DNA from 2 places in the Comamonas sp. 23 genome. Region 1 is predicted to be linked to the other one. Evidence: predicted binding sites of a transcription regulator. Region 1 holds the regulator's gene; the other holds the start of a gene.
What was found. The regulator HrcA, encoded in region 1, represses chaperone genes, less so after heat shock. The targets are predictions, from matches to a motif close to TTAGCACTCNNNNNNNNNGAGTGCTAA.

Region 1 (7,369 bases):
CCGGTGCTTCCAGCCCGGTGTGCGGGCGCAACTCGGGCTCGTAGTAGGGGTTGGGCAGCATGCGCACATCGAACATGTAGTCGCTGTCGATGGGGATGCCGTGCTTGAAGCCAAAGGACTGGAACAGCAGGGTCAGGCTCGATTGCGGCGCCTGGATCCACTCCTTGATAGAGGCCTGCAGCTGGGAGCCGCGCAGGTTGCTGGTGTCGATCACATGGGCCTGCTCGCGCAGGTCGGCCAGCAGCGCGCGTTCTTCATCAATCATCTGCGCCAGCGCGCGGGGGCCTTGCTGCAGTTTTTCGTTGGTCAGCGGGTGGCGCCTGCGGGTTTCCGAAAAACGGCGCATCAGCGTGTCGCGCTGCGCATCCATGTAGATAAGTCGCACCTGGGCCCCGGCGTCGCGCAGCCGCTCGAGCTGCTCGGGCACCAGGTACAGGCCCTTGGCGCTGCGTGCATCCATCGCAATGGCCACGCGGCTGCCGTGCTGCCAGTGCTCCAGTGATACGAGTGCCTGCAGCAGTTCAGGCGGAAAGTTATCCACACAGTAGTAGCCCACGTCTTCGAGCGCATGCAGCGCCACGGATTTGCCCGAGCCGGCCATGCCGGTGATGACCACCACTTCCAGTGGCTGCGGGGCGGATGTCTTATCGGTCATTCATTCCTCCGGCAATCATCTCTTGGGCGTGGGCGCGGCTCGTGGCCGAGAGGTTTTCGCCGCCCAGCATGCGGGCAATTTCATTGACCCGCTCGTCATCGGCCACGGTACAGATATGGCTCGTGGTGCCGCTTTTGCTGCGCTGCTTGGCCACCAGCAGGTGGTGGTCGCCACGTGCGGCCACCTGGGCCAGGTGGGTGACGGCCAGCACCTGGCGGTCCCGCCCCAGTGCCCGCATCACGCGGCCCACCGCATCGGCCACCGCGCCACCAATGCCCGAGTCGATCTCGTCAAAGATCAGGGTGGGCGCCTGGCCGAGCTGGCTGGTCGATATTGCAATGGCCAGCGAGATGCGCGAGAGCTCGCCGCCCGAGGCCACCTTGGCGATTGGCTTGGGGTCGGTGCCCGGGTGGCCAGCGACCAGCAGTTCCACATCGTCGATACCATCGCTGCGCGGCTCACGTGCGGGGCTGACCTGCGCGACAAAACGGCCGCCGGCCATGCCCAGGTCCTGCATCGCTGCGGTGATCGCTTTGGACAAGCGTTTGGCCGCCTGCTGGCGCGCCTGGCTGAGCGTCGTGGCGACCTTTTGGTAGGCCTCCTGCGCCTGCTGGGCGTTCTTGGCCAGTTGCACCATATCGGAGGAGGCTTCGAGCGCCAGCAGCTCGGCATGCCAGCCCTGCAGCAGTGCGGGTAGGTCTTCGGGCGCACGCTTGTAGCGCCGTGCCAGCGATATCCAGCTGCCCAGGCGCTGGTCCAGCTGCTCGAGCTTGTCCGGGTCCAGCTCGGCATGGCGCAGGTAGCCGTTGAGCGAGCGCACCACATCCTCGAGCTGGGCCAGGCACGATTCCAGCGACTCGGCCATCGCGGAGAAACCGGGCTCCACATGGGCCTGGGCCTGCAGCGCATGCAGGCTGCGGTTGACATGGGTGAGCGCGCCGCCGTCTTCGCCTTCCAGGCTGGCAATCGCGTTGTTGGCCGCATCCATCAAGGCCTGGGCATTGGACAGGCGCCCATGCTGGGTGTTGAGCTCTTCCCATTCCTGCGGGCCGGGCGCGAGCTTGTCGATTTCGGCGATCTGCCAGAGCAGGCGTTCGCGCTCGCGCTGGTGGGTTTCTTCCATGCTGCGCGCTTGCTGCAAGGCCTTGTCGGCACTGCGCCAGAGCGCATAGGCGCGCTGCGTGGGAGTGCTGTCGGTACCGGCGTAGGCGTCCAGCAGCTGGCGCACCGACTCGGGCTGGGTCAGCCCCTGCCAGGCATGCTGGCCATGGATATCGACCAAGTCGCCCGCAATGCTGCGCAGCTGCGTGGCGGTGGCGGGCACGCCATTGATCCAGAACTTGCTCTTGCCCTGCGCGTCGATCACGCGGCGCAGCAGCAGCGTTTCTTCGCCGGGCATGTCGTTGTCGGCCAGAAAGCCTTCGAGCGTGGCGGGCGTATCGAACTCGGCCATCAGCTCGGCGCGGCTGGCGCCCTGGCGCACAAAACCGGTGTCGGCACGGTGTCCCAGCACCAGCTGCAAAGCATCGATCAGGATCGATTTGCCGGCACCCGTCTCGCCGGTCAGTGCCGTGAAGCCGGGCTGGAAATCCACCTCCAGCTGCTCGACGATGACGAAATCACGCAAGCCAATGCGTCTGAGGCTCATGGCGTAATGCCCCCTTCGTTCCAGCCCAGCTTTTTGCGCAGAGTGGCGTAGTAGTTCCAGCCCCGGGGGTGCAGAAAGCGCGCCTTGTGCGGCGCGCTGCGCACCAAAATCTTGTCACCACGCAGGATCGAGGCGAGCGACTGCATGTCGAAATTGGCGGCCACATCGCGCCCGCCAATCACCTCGATCGAAATCTCCTGCGAGTCAGGAATCACACTGGGCCGGTTGGACAGCATATGCGGCGCAATCGGCGCCATCACCCAGCAGGGCACCGTCGGGTGCACGATGGGCCCGCCGACCGACAACGCATAGGCCGTCGAGCCCGTCGGCGTTGCAATGATCAAACCGTCTGCGCGCTGGTTGGCCACCAGCTGGCCATCGACCTCGACCCGCAGCTCGACCATGCCCGAGGTGCCGCCCCGGTTGACCACCACATCGTTGAAGGCCAGCGCCTCGAAGACGCATTGGCCTTCGCGCATCACGCGGGCATGGATCATCGAGCGCACTTCTTCTTCGTACTCGCCGGCCAGAATCGCCGAGAGCGGTCCCATGAAGGTCTGCAGCGGGACATCGGTCACAAAGCCCAGGCGCCCCTGGTTGATGCCGACCAGGGGCGTGTTGTACTGGGCCAGCTCGCGTCCCACGCCCAGCATGGTGCCGTCACCGCCAAGCACAATGACCAGGTCGCAGCGCTCACCGATCTCCTGCATGCTGAGTGTCGGGTAGTGTTCCATGCCGGTGAAGGCGGCGGTTTCCTTCTCCAGGAATGCAGTGCCGCCCTGGGCCTCGATATAGCAGGCGATCTGGCTGAAAGCCGCATAGGACTGCTGGCGCACCTCGGCAGTGGGCGGCGCATGGTGTTTGCCGATCAGGGCAATATGTTGGAAGCGAGACTGCATACGCAAATTACATCACCAAAGTGGCGTAATCTTTTTGAATTTCTTGAGCAGCCCCAGTTGGCGGCTGCCGCCTGCCCTGCAAAGGCGGGCTGCGCCGGTGGCCGGGACTGGGCCTGGAGCTGGCCGGGCGCCTGCAGGCAGGCACGCGGGGTAGCTACGGCTTCATTGTTGCATGGGCGCCATAAGTCGGGTGCGTGGTAGCCATCTCTGGCGTCCGGCTGCTGGCTGGAATCCTCTGGGTATCCCTGGTTCTGGCCCGAACGCGGCTGCTGGCGCCAAGGACACGGATAAAATGCGCCCATGCTCGATGACCGCGCTCGGCTGCTGCTCAAAACCTTGGTGGAACGCTATATAGCGGATGGCCACCCAGTGGGCTCGCGCGCGCTCACGCAGGCGCCCGGGCTGGACTTTTCGCCGGCCACCATCCGCAATGTGATGGCCGACCTCGAAGGCCTGGGCCTGATTGCCAGCCCCTACACCTCGGCCGGCCGCATCCCCACCGCCAAGGGCTACCGCCTGTTTGTCGACACCATGCTGACCGTAGACCCGGACCAGGTGGTGTCGGCCGAGATTGCGCCCGAGCAGCCGCAAAAGGTCATCACCAGCGCTGCTGGCGTGCTCTCGGAGCTGTCGCAGTATGTGGGCGTGGTGCAGGCGCCGCGCAAAAGCTCGTCGTTCCGCCATATCGAGTTTTTGCGCCTGTCGGAAAAGCGCATCCTGCTGATCCTGGTCTCGCCCGAAGGCGATGTGCAGAACCGGGTGATCTTCACTGAGTCGGACTACTCGCAAAGCCAGCTGATTGAGACGGCCAACTACCTCAACGCCCATTACGCCGGTTTGGCGATGGAGCAGGTGCGCCAGCTGCTGCGCAAGGAAGTGGACAGCCTGCGCGACGAGATCGCCGCACTGATGCTGGCGGCCGTGAATGTGGATGAAGACGCCCAAGAAGCACCGCATGAACTGGTGATTGCTGGCGAGCGCAACCTGCTGGCCGTCAGCGATTTCAGCAACGACATGACCAACCTGCGCCGGGCCTTTGACCTGTTCGAGCAAAAGACCCAGATCCTGCACCTGCTGGAGAACTCCAACCGCGCAGAAGGTGTGCAAATCTACATCGGTGGCGAGAGCCAGTTGCTGTCCGTCGAGGAGCTGTCGGTCGTCAGCACGCCGTACCAGGTCAACGGCAAGGTGGTCGGCACCCTGGGCGTCATCGGCCCCAAACGCATGCCCTACGAGAAGATGATCCAGATCGTTGGAATCACCTCCAAGCTCGTATCCAACGCACTGAGCCATCCGAAATAGACGCTAGAATGCACAGCTTCACTCGCCAGGGCTTCTGGCAGGTGGTGGTACCGGGGCGTTAGCTCAGTTGGTTAGAGCAGAGGACTCATAATCCTTTGGTCGCGGGTTCAAGTCCCTCACGCCCTACCAGATTCATTGGCTGCACAGCTATCATTTTTGATGCTGTGTGGCTTTTTTATTGTCGGTGGTGCGCGCGGCGTTTGGTGTATTGCCGAATGTACCCATGACAAGAAGGTCATTCTGGGCAGCAGCAGCTGCACCCTCTGTCCAGCGGCTCCACACAGCCCCTGAGTCTGGCAATGACCAACCCATGCCGGTTCATAATCATCCCCCCAACTTGTTCAAGAGGCCTCTTTCATGGTGGATAAATCCTTGCTGCAGCAGCTGGTGCTGGAGCGGCTGGCCGATGACCTGCAGCAGGTCGAGCAGGCGGTGAGTGCGGCGCATGAAGCGGCGACCCACGAGGAAAATATTGCCGAGAACAAGTACGACACCTTGGGCCTGGAGGCGGCCTACCTGGCGACGGGCCAGGCGCGGCGCGCTGAGGCCATCCACCAGGCGCTGGTCCATTGGCGGCTTTTTTGCCCGCAGCCCTATAGCGCCGGCAGGGGCATACAGCTGGGCGCGCTGGTTTGCCTGCTGGATGCGGACGAGAGACAGCAGCAGATCTTTCTTGGCCCTGAAGGGGGCAACATGAAGCTGGTCATCGGCGCTGAATCCATCCAGGTGATCAGCAGCCAAGCGCCGTTGGGCCAGGCGCTGCTGGGCAAGGCTGAGGGAGATGAGGTGACGCTGGAGGTGGCGCAGGCCAGGCAGAAGTTGGAGGTGCTATGGGTTCGTTAAGCTGGCTGAACCCTGCGCCGCGTTTGCACCAGCACCATGGCCACCGCCACCAAGCTGGACAGCAGCACCGCTGCCCAGGCGCCCAGTGCGGGCACAGGTTCGGGCGTGCCGGGGTTGGCGGTCGGGGCTGCGGTCACCGCAAAGCTTTGCTGCTCTTGAGGGGCTGCGAAATAGGCGCCATTGCCTGCCTGGTTGGCATTGACCACGCAGGTGCCCACGCTGAGAAAGCTTACCGTGTTGCCCGTGACCGAACAAATCGCAGCCGCTGAGGGATCGATGGAGAAAACAACCGGCTCGCCCGATTCACCGCCGGTGGCTGCAATATCGTAGCTGCCTCCCACAGGGGCAGGACTGGGCGGGGTGGAGTTGAAGGTGATGGACTGGGGCGTGGCGCCATCCGAGGAGCCGTTCAGGGTGATGGACTGGGTGCCAAGATTGTCGACTTCAAAGCGGAAGGCATCTGTGACAGGGCCCGCAGCAGCCGGCGCAGTGAACGTAAAGCTGATCGTACAAGGCGTGAATTGCGGATAGGGGCCTGCAGCGCAGCTGCTGTCCACGACCGTGAAGGCGGAGTTTGCAGGCGGCGTGACGCTGCTGACATTCAGTACGAATGGCGTGGGTCCCTGGTACTCCACCGTGACGCTCTGCGCTGCCGATACGCTGCCTGCCGCCGTGTTGCTGAAGTTGATGCTGCCTGGCGTGAACAGCAGGCCCTGTGCCTGCGCGGCCTGCAAGCCCAGCGCGGCAGCCACAGCGATCAGTGACTTAGCAATCCATGAAATGAATATTCTCATACCAACTCCAGATGATTGGAGTGGATGTTAGCACTTGCATACTTTTTATGTCATCGGGTATAGCCGGATGGCGTCAGCAGCACCGGGCGACAGGAAAGCGCTGTACAAGGAGGCGCTTGACAGCGCATCCGCTGAGCAATAAACGAGACAGGGGAGAGGATCGCCATGCCGCGAGGGCATATGCCTGCTTCCGGAGCACTGACCTGGCAAGGTCCATTGGAAGGACTTGGGCGGAGCGCGCAGCAAAGACGGCGAGAGCGCTTCAACGTGAAAAAAATGCCTGGCTACATGGAGAACCGCTGGCTAGCAAAAACGACCACTGGAGTGAAAACCCAGTAGGTCGCCCCACGATGAAACAAGGAACGGCGGCAATCGCTGAACCTTGGTGTTGATCATATTCGCAAATGAGAATTATTCTCATAAAACCATTTTAAGAAAAGGGCGATCAGCTTTTGGCGGCAGAACCAGCGGTTTGCAAGCCGTTGCCCGGCCCCAGCAGATCTGCCATACAAGGGGCGTAAGATGAACGCGCCTTCATGCGGGCATGACTGCCTATGCCTTTGCATGGCGGCAGCACCCCGTGCATCTGCCAGCTGGCGTGGCCTTGCCCGCGCCATGCGCTGACCTCCACGAACGGAATAGGACCTTCACCATGACCGTCAAAGCCTATGGCGCCCACGCGGGTGACCAACCCCTGCAAGCCCTGAACATCGAGCGCCGCACGCCGGGCGCCAAGGACGTGCAGATCCGCATTGCCTATTGCGGCGTCTGCCACTCGGACATCCACCAGGTGCGCTCCGAATGGGCGGGCACGCTCTACCCCTGTGTGCCCGGGCATGAGATTGTCGGCGAGGTCGCGGCAGTCGGCTCCGATGTGAGCGATTTCAAGCCCGGGGATCTGGTAGGCGTGGGCTGCATCGTCGACAGTTGCCAGCACTGTGTGGACTGCGGCATGGGGCTGGAGAACTACTGCAACCACATGGTCGGCACCTACAACGGGCCTACCGCCGATGCGCCGGGCCATACCCTGGGCGGCTATTCGCAAAGCATTGTGGTGCACCAGCGCTATGTGCTGCGGGTCAGCCATCCACCGGAACAGCTGGCCGCTGTGGCGCCGCTGCTGTGCGCCGGCATCACCACCTATTCGCCTCTGCGCCACTGGCGCGTGGGGCCCGGCCACAAGGTGGGCGTGGTGGGCATTGGCGGGCTGGGCCATATGGGCATCAAG
Region 2 (7,369 bases), 2.1 Mb from region 1:
TGCTAGCAGCTGATGCACAATTCAGTTTGCTATCAAAACTTCGTGTCGAATTCAATCAGGCATGAAGTCTGCTTTCTAAATTGACCGAAGGAGAAGAGCATGGCAACGTCCAAAGCAAGCAAGAAAACTGCTGACACCAAGGCAACTGCCAAGAAGGCAGTTGCAACCAAGGCAGCCGCCCCCAAGGCAGCTGCAAAGCCCAAGGCCGCTGCCAAGCCAGCCGCCACCAAGGCAGCGGCAAAGCCTGCTGCTAAGGCCGTCGCCAAAAAGGCCGCTGCTAAGCCAGCCGCCAAGAAGGCCGCCGCCAAGCCCGCAACCAAATCCACCGCAGCTGCCAAGACTGCCGTGAAGAAGGCCGCTGCTCCAGCTAAGAAGGCTGCAGCTCCTGCGAAGAAGGCTGCCGCTCCTGCGAAGAAGGCTGCCGCTCCTGCGAAGAAGGCTGCCACTCCTGCGAAGAAGGCTGCCGCTCCTGCGAAGAAGGCTGCCACTCCTGCGAAGAAGGCTGCTGCTCCTGCCAAGAAGGCCGCAGCTCCCGCCAAGAAGGCTGCTGCTCCTGCGAAGAAGGCCGCAGCTCCTGCCAAGAAGGCCGCTGCTCCTGCCAAGAAGGCTGCAGCTCCAGCTAAGAAGGCGGCCGCTCCTGCGAAGAAGGCCGCTGCTCCAGCTAAGAAGGCTGCCGCTCCTGCCAAAAAGGCTGCAGCTCCCGCCAAGAAGGCCGCTGCTCCCGCCAAGAAGGCCGCTGCTCCTGCCAAGAAGGCTGCTGCTCCTGCCAAGGCTCCAGCTCCCGCCAAGAAGGCCGCTGCTCCTGCCAAGGCCCCTGCTGCCAAGGCTCCAGCACCTGCGAAGAAGGCTGCTCCCGCCAAGAAGGCTGCTGCTCCTGCCAAGGCCCCAGCTGCTGCGCCTGCTGCTGCAGAGCCTGTCAAGACCGTGCTCAGCACCAATGCGGCATGGCCTTTCCCAACCAACAGCCGCCCACAATAATTACCCCAAGCCGGGCAGCATGCCCGGGTGCCGCAAGGCACCGCTTGGCATCCAAGGCAACGCACAATGCGTTGCCTTTTTTTATGCCTGGTGTCCGCTGCTTGGTGCGCACAAAAAAGCCAATGACGCCGCAACAACCGCTCCCAGTTGCCACGGTCCAGAGCGCGCATCGTTGCCCACGCCTTCGATGGATGCGTCATCCAAGCCGGCTCGGTGAGCAAGGCAGCAGACGGGTCTGCCAGACAGTCCACCAGGACAGCGTCACAGCGCGAGGAAATCGCCCGCGACCAGCAGGTTCTTCATGCAGCCGCGCCATCGGCGATCGCAAATGCCAGACAATACAGGCTCATGAATGATGCCCTTCCCACACCGCCAGCGCTCTCGCAGGCAGCCACTGCAGAGATGGCACGCAAACCCAGTGCGGCCCGTCTGCGCAAGATTGACCTGATCCTGGGCTCGGCAGAGCGGCATTTCGCATTGCTGGGTTTTGAAGGTGCTCCGCTGGAGCAGATCGCGCAGGATGCCGGCTTTAGCCGCCACAACCTGCTGTACTACTACCCCAGCAAGGAGGCGCTGTACCAGGCCGTGCTGGCATCGGTGATCGACGACTGGCTGGGCCATATGACAGGCCTGTCCAAGGACGGCGACCCGGCCCAGCAGATCCGCCAGTACATCCGCGAGAAGTTCGAATTTGCACGCACCCGCCCTTATGGCAGCCAGCTGTTCACCAAGGAGATGATTGCTGGCGCGCCCTTTGCCGCCTCGGCCGTGCGCGAGCGCATCGCCCCGTTGCTGGCAGCCAATGTGGCAGCGTTTGCGCATTGGGCCGAACAAGGCCTGATTGCGCCCGTCAATTTCCAGCACCTGATGTTCAGCATCTGGGCCATCACCCAAGGCTATGTCGACCAGCAAACCCAGTTTGCGCTGCTGCAAAACAAGGCCGCGCTGGACGCGGGTGACTTCGCCCAGGCCGAGGCCTTGCTGGTGCAGATGCTGTCGGCCACGCTCAAGATCGAGCTGCCGGACTGACCCGGGGCATGCCGCCTCCAGGCCCATGCATGGAAGTTCCAGCTGCGGTGATCTGGCCCGGGCCCCCGTGCGGGCTTCGCAGCATGGGTGCGCTGCGCGGGATCGGCTGCCGCCATGAGATGCACCTCTTTCAATAGCAGCATCTTCAGTCCCCACCAGCGCTTTCGTGATTCTTGCGCAGAGGTATCGTGATCGGGCAGTGCCCCTGGATCGATTTTTTAGCCCCCGCAGTCTTGAACTGTCATCAAATGACCTTATTATTAGCACTCGAAGGGGTAGAGTGCTAAAACCACCACTTCTCAGACATTTTTGCGTATTTGGCGCGGCATCTGCCGGGCCATCTTTCATCAAAACCTGGTATTGATATTGAAGGAGTTGTTATGAACCTGCGTCCTCTGCACGATCGCGTGATCGTTAAGCGTCTGGAAAACGAAACCAAGACCGCTTCGGGCATCTACATCCCCGACAACGCTGCTGAAAAGCCAGACCAAGGCGAAGTGCTGGCCGTCGGCCCAGGCAAGAAGAACGACAAGGGCGAGTCCATCACCCTGGGTGTGAAGGTCGGCGACCGCGTGCTGTTCGGCAAGTACTCTGGCCAATCGGTCAAGGTGGACGGCAATGAACTGCTGGTGATGAAGGAAGAAGACCTCTTCGCCGTCGTCGAGAAATAAAGCTACTGCGCAGGCGCCAGGCGTCGTTGCGCGGTGCTCGCAATCCTCACGTACCCAAGTACGTTCCGGTTGCTGCGATCCGTGCGCCTAGCCTGACACCTGCTCGCTACGCTTTCTCTCCCGAGCATTCATTCTCATTTCAAGTTTTCAAGTATTTAGGAGCCAAAAATGGCAGCAAAAGACGTAGTATTCGGCGGTGAAGCACGTGCACGCATGGTTGAAGGCGTGAACATTCTGGCTAACGCAGTCAAAGTGACCCTGGGCCCCAAGGGCCGCAACGTGGTGCTCGAGCGTTCGTTCGGCGCCCCTACCGTGACCAAGGACGGTGTGTCCGTGGCCAAGGAAGTGGAACTCAAGGACAAGCTGCAGAACATGGGCGCCCAGCTCGTGAAGGAAGTGGCCTCCAAGACCAACGACATCGCTGGTGACGGCACCACGACCGCTACCGTGCTGGCCCAAGCCATCGTGCGCGAAGGCTCCAAGTACGTGGCCGCTGGTCTGAACCCGATGGATCTGAAGCGCGGCATCGACAAGGCTGTCGCCGCCCTGGTGGAAGAGCTCAAGAAGCAATCCAAGGCCACCACCACCTCCAAGGAAATCGCCCAAGTCGGCTCGATCTCCGCCAACTCCGACGAATCCGTGGGCAAGATCATTGCTGACGCGATGGACAAGGTCGGCAAGGAAGGCGTGATTACCGTGGAAGAAGGCAAGTCGCTGGACAACGAACTCGACGTCGTTGAAGGCATGCAGTTCGACCGCGGCTACCTGTCGCCCTACTTCATCAACAACCCAGAAAAGCAAGCCGCTATTTTGGACAACCCCTTCGTGCTGCTGTTCGACAAGAAGATCAGCAACATCCGTGACCTGCTGCCTACGCTCGAAGCTGTGGCCAAGGCCGGCCGTCCTCTGCTGATCATTGCAGAAGACGTCGAAGGCGAAGCACTGGCAACGCTGGTGGTCAACACCATCCGTGGCATCCTGAAGGTCGTGGCTGTGAAGGCTCCAGGCTTTGGCGATCGTCGCAAGGCCATGCTGGAAGACATCGCCATCCTGACCGGCGGCAAGGTGATCGCTGAAGAAGTGGGCCTGTCGCTGGAAAAGGTGACCCTGGAAGACCTGGGCCAAGCCCAACGCGTCGAAATCGGCAAGGAAAACACCACCATCATCGACGGTGCTGGCCAAGCTGCTGAAATCGAAGCCCGCGTCAAGCAAATCCGCGCTCAGATCGAAGAAGCCACGTCCGACTACGACCGTGAAAAGCTGCAAGAGCGCGTGGCCAAGCTGGCCGGCGGTGTTGCCGTGATCAAGGTGGGCGCTGCCACCGAAGTCGAGATGAAGGAAAAGAAGGCCCGCGTGGAAGACGCCCTGCACGCGACCCGCGCTGCGGTGGAAGAAGGCATCGTGGCCGGTGGTGGCGTGGCGCTGCTGCGTGCCAAGCAATCCGTGGGCGCGCTGGCTACCGGCAATGCCGAGCAAGACGCTGGTATCAAGCTGGTGATGAAGGCCATCGAAGCGCCTCTGCGCGAAATCGTGTCCAACGCTGGTGGCGAGCCATCGGTGGTGGTCGATGCCGTGCTCAAGGGCACGGGCAACTTCGGCTTCAACGCTGCCAACGACACCTACGGCGACATGCTGGAAATGGGTATCCTGGACCCAACGAAGGTGACCCGCACCGCGCTGCAAAACGCTGCGTCCGTGGCTTCGCTGCTGCTGACCACCGAGTGCATGATCGCTGAAGCCCCCAAGGCTGAATCCGCTCCTGCCATGCCCGACATGGGCGGCATGGGTGGTATGGGCGGCATGGGCATGTAATTGCCCCGGCTGTCATAGCGCACCATCAAGCCTGCAAGACCCCTTGCGGGCTTGGGGCCAGACACCAAAAAACCCGGCACCGTCAAGGTGGCCGGGTTTTTTTATGGCTTGTGCCTCAGGCTCACAGCGCCTTGCGGTGGGACTGCTGCAGCGCGGTGGAGACCCGCCGCGCAGCCTCTCACCGGCTCAACGGCCTGCGCGCTCCAGCATCGCGTGCAGCAGCACATTGCAGCCGGCCGTGATGTGCTCGGGCTTGGCGTCTTCGATCTCGTTGTGCGATATGCCATCCTTGCAGGGGATGAAGATCATGCCCGCTGGCGCCAGGCGCGCCATGTAGACGGCATCATGGCCCGCGCCCGAGACGGCATCCATGTGGGAGTAACCCAGCATCTGCGCGCCGCGCCGCACCGCATCGATGCAATCGGGGTTGAAAGGTTGCGCGGTGTAGCTGGACACCAGATCGATCTTGATCGTCAGCCCCGTCTCCTGGCTGATGCGCGCGGCCACCGCGCGAATATCCTGGTCCATGGCCTCGCAGTCGGCGTCGGTGGCATTGCGCAGGTCGATGCTGAATTTCACCTCGCCCGGAATCACATTGCGGCTGTTGGGATGCACATGCACCATGCCGACCGTGCCGCGCCCGTGCGGCGGGTGGCGGTGCGCGCAGGCCACCACCTCCTGCATCACCCGGGTGGCAACTTGCAGCGCATCCTTGCGCAGCGCCATCGGCGTGGGGCCGGCATGCGCTTCCATGCCGGTGACGGTGCAGTCATACCAGCGGATTCCCAGCACCCCGGTCACCACGCCAATCGTCTTGTCATGGTCCTCCAGCACCGGGCCCTGCTCGATATGGGTTTCAAAGTAGTAGCCGATAGGGTGGTCGCCGGGCTCCTGCGGGCCGATGTAGCCGATGCGCGCAAGCTCGTCCTTGACGCTTTTGCCGTCGGTGTCTTTGGCCGCATAGGCATGCTCCAGGCTGAAGGCCTTGGCAAACACGCCTGAGCCCATCATCACCGGCACAAAGCGCGAGCCCTCCTCGTTGGTCCAGAACGCCACCTCAATGGGCGCCTCGGTCTCAATGCCATGGTCATTGAGCGTGCGCACCACCTCGATGCCGGCGAGCACGCCATAGTTGCCGTCGAACTTGCCGCCCGTGGGCTGGGTGTCGATATGGCTGCCGGTCATGATCGGCGGCAGGCTGTTGTTGCGGCCTGGGCGGCGCATAAAGCCATTGCCGATCTTGTCGATGGTGACCGTCATACCCGCCTCCTGGGCCCAGCGTGTCACCAGGTCGCGCCCCTGGCGGTCCAGGTCGGTCAGGGCCAGGCGGCACACGCCGCCTTTGGCGGTGGCACCAATCTGGGCCAGCTCCATCAGCGATGCCCAGAGCCGGTCGCCATTGATGCGCAGCTGGCTGGTATCGGTCTTCACTTTCGTGTCCATGCTTGGTCTCCTTGTTTCATTGCGCGCGGGCCACGGCCGTGGGCGCCGTCTCTTGCGCCCGCTTTTGCACTGCCTGGAAGTTGGGGCCGAAGGCCGGCCGCTTGAAATACTGGCCTGCGCCCTTCTCGGCGCGCAGGTCGCCGTTCGCATACACCACGCGGCCCCGGCTGATGGTGTGGCTGGGCAGGCCTGTCACCTGCCGGCCTTCAAAGATGTTGAAGTCGCCCTTCGAGTGCTGGGTCTTGGCCGACAAGGTCTTGGTCGCCTTCGGATCCCAGATCACCACATCGGCATCGGCGCCCACGCCGATAAAGCCCTTGCGCGGATAGACATTGAAGAGCTTGGCCGTGTTGGCCGAGGTGATCGCAACAAACTCGCTGGGCGTCAGGCGCCCGGTGTTTACTCCGGCATCCCAGACCACGGCCATGCGCTCTTCGACGCCACCGGTGCCATTGGGTGTCTTGGCAAAATTGTCCTTGCCCACGGCCTTTTGCTCGGCGCAGAAGGTGCAGTGGTCCGTGGCGGTGGTGTGCAGATGCCCGGCCTGCAGGCCACGCCACAGCGCTTCCTGGTGTTCCTTGGGGCGGAACGGCGGGCTCATCACATAGGCAGCGGCCGTCGCGTAATCAGGATGGCGGTACACGCTGTCGTCAATCGTCAAATGGCCGGCCAGCACCTCGCCGTAGACGCGCTGGCCGCGCGCCCGGGCACGGGCAATGGCGTCGGCCGCCTCGATGCAGCTCACATGCACCACATAGATGGGTACGCCCAGCACATCGGCAATCGCAATCGCCCGGTTGGCGGCCTCGGCCTCCACCATCGGCGGGCGCGACAGCGGATGGCCTTCCGGTCCGGTGATGCCCATGCGCGCCACCTCCTGCTGCAGCAGGTAGACCAGCTCGCCGTTTTCGGCATGCACGGTGGGCATGGCACCCAGCTCCAGCGCGCGCCGGAAGCTGTTGACCAGGGTTTCGTCATCGCACATGATGGCGTTCTTGTAGGCCATGAAGTGCTTGAAGCTGTTGATGCCCTCGTCGCGCACCAGCACGCCCATGTCCTCGCGCACCTGCTCACTCCACCAGGTCACCGCCACATGGAAGGAGTAGTCGGCCGCCGACTTCTCAGCCCAGCCGCGCCACTTGCGGTAGGCGTCCATCAGCGGCTCCTGCGGCGCGGGAATCACAAAGTCGATGATGCTGGTGGTGCCACCGGCCAGGCCCGCGGCAGTGCCGGTGAAGAAGTCATCAGCGGTGACCGTGCCCATGAAGGGCAGCTGCATATGGGTGTGCGGATCGATACCACCGGGCATCACATACTGGCCGCTGGCATCCAGCGTTTCGGTGCCGGCCGGTGCTTGGGCCGCAGCCCCTTCACCGACGGCCACAATCCTGCCGTCCACCAGCAGCACATCGGCGCGCTCTTCACGGTCCGCATTC

Region 2: the regulator HrcA is predicted to act here: its motif matches at 2,268-2,294, upstream of ACPEE1_RS19190 (co-chaperone GroES).

Annotation. Positions count from the first base shown of each region.
Region 1 covers NZ_CP187127.1:1,333,370-1,340,738, forward strand. Annotated here, with positions in the region: gene rapZ (RNase adapter RapZ) at 1-655, opposite strand, end outside; gene recN (DNA repair protein RecN) at 645-2,303, opposite strand; gene ACPEE1_RS05990 (NAD kinase) at 2,300-3,202, opposite strand; gene hrcA (heat-inducible transcriptional repressor HrcA) at 3,503-4,504, shown strand; tRNA gene ACPEE1_RS06000 (tRNA-Ile) at 4,557-4,633, shown strand; gene ACPEE1_RS06005 (GreA/GreB family elongation factor) at 4,865-5,347, shown strand; gene ACPEE1_RS06010 (hypothetical protein) at 5,344-6,141, opposite strand; gene ACPEE1_RS06015 (NAD(P)-dependent alcohol dehydrogenase) at 6,794-7,369, shown strand, end outside.
Region 2 covers NZ_CP187127.1:4,242,940-4,250,308, forward strand. Annotated here, with positions in the region: gene ACPEE1_RS19180 (histone H1) at 100-978, shown strand; gene ACPEE1_RS19185 (TetR family transcriptional regulator C-terminal domain-containing protein) at 1,327-2,007, shown strand; gene ACPEE1_RS19190 (co-chaperone GroES) at 2,388-2,678, shown strand; gene groL (chaperonin GroEL) at 2,847-4,490, shown strand; gene ACPEE1_RS19200 (Zn-dependent hydrolase) at 4,677-5,933, opposite strand; gene hydA (dihydropyrimidinase) at 5,950-7,369, opposite strand, start outside.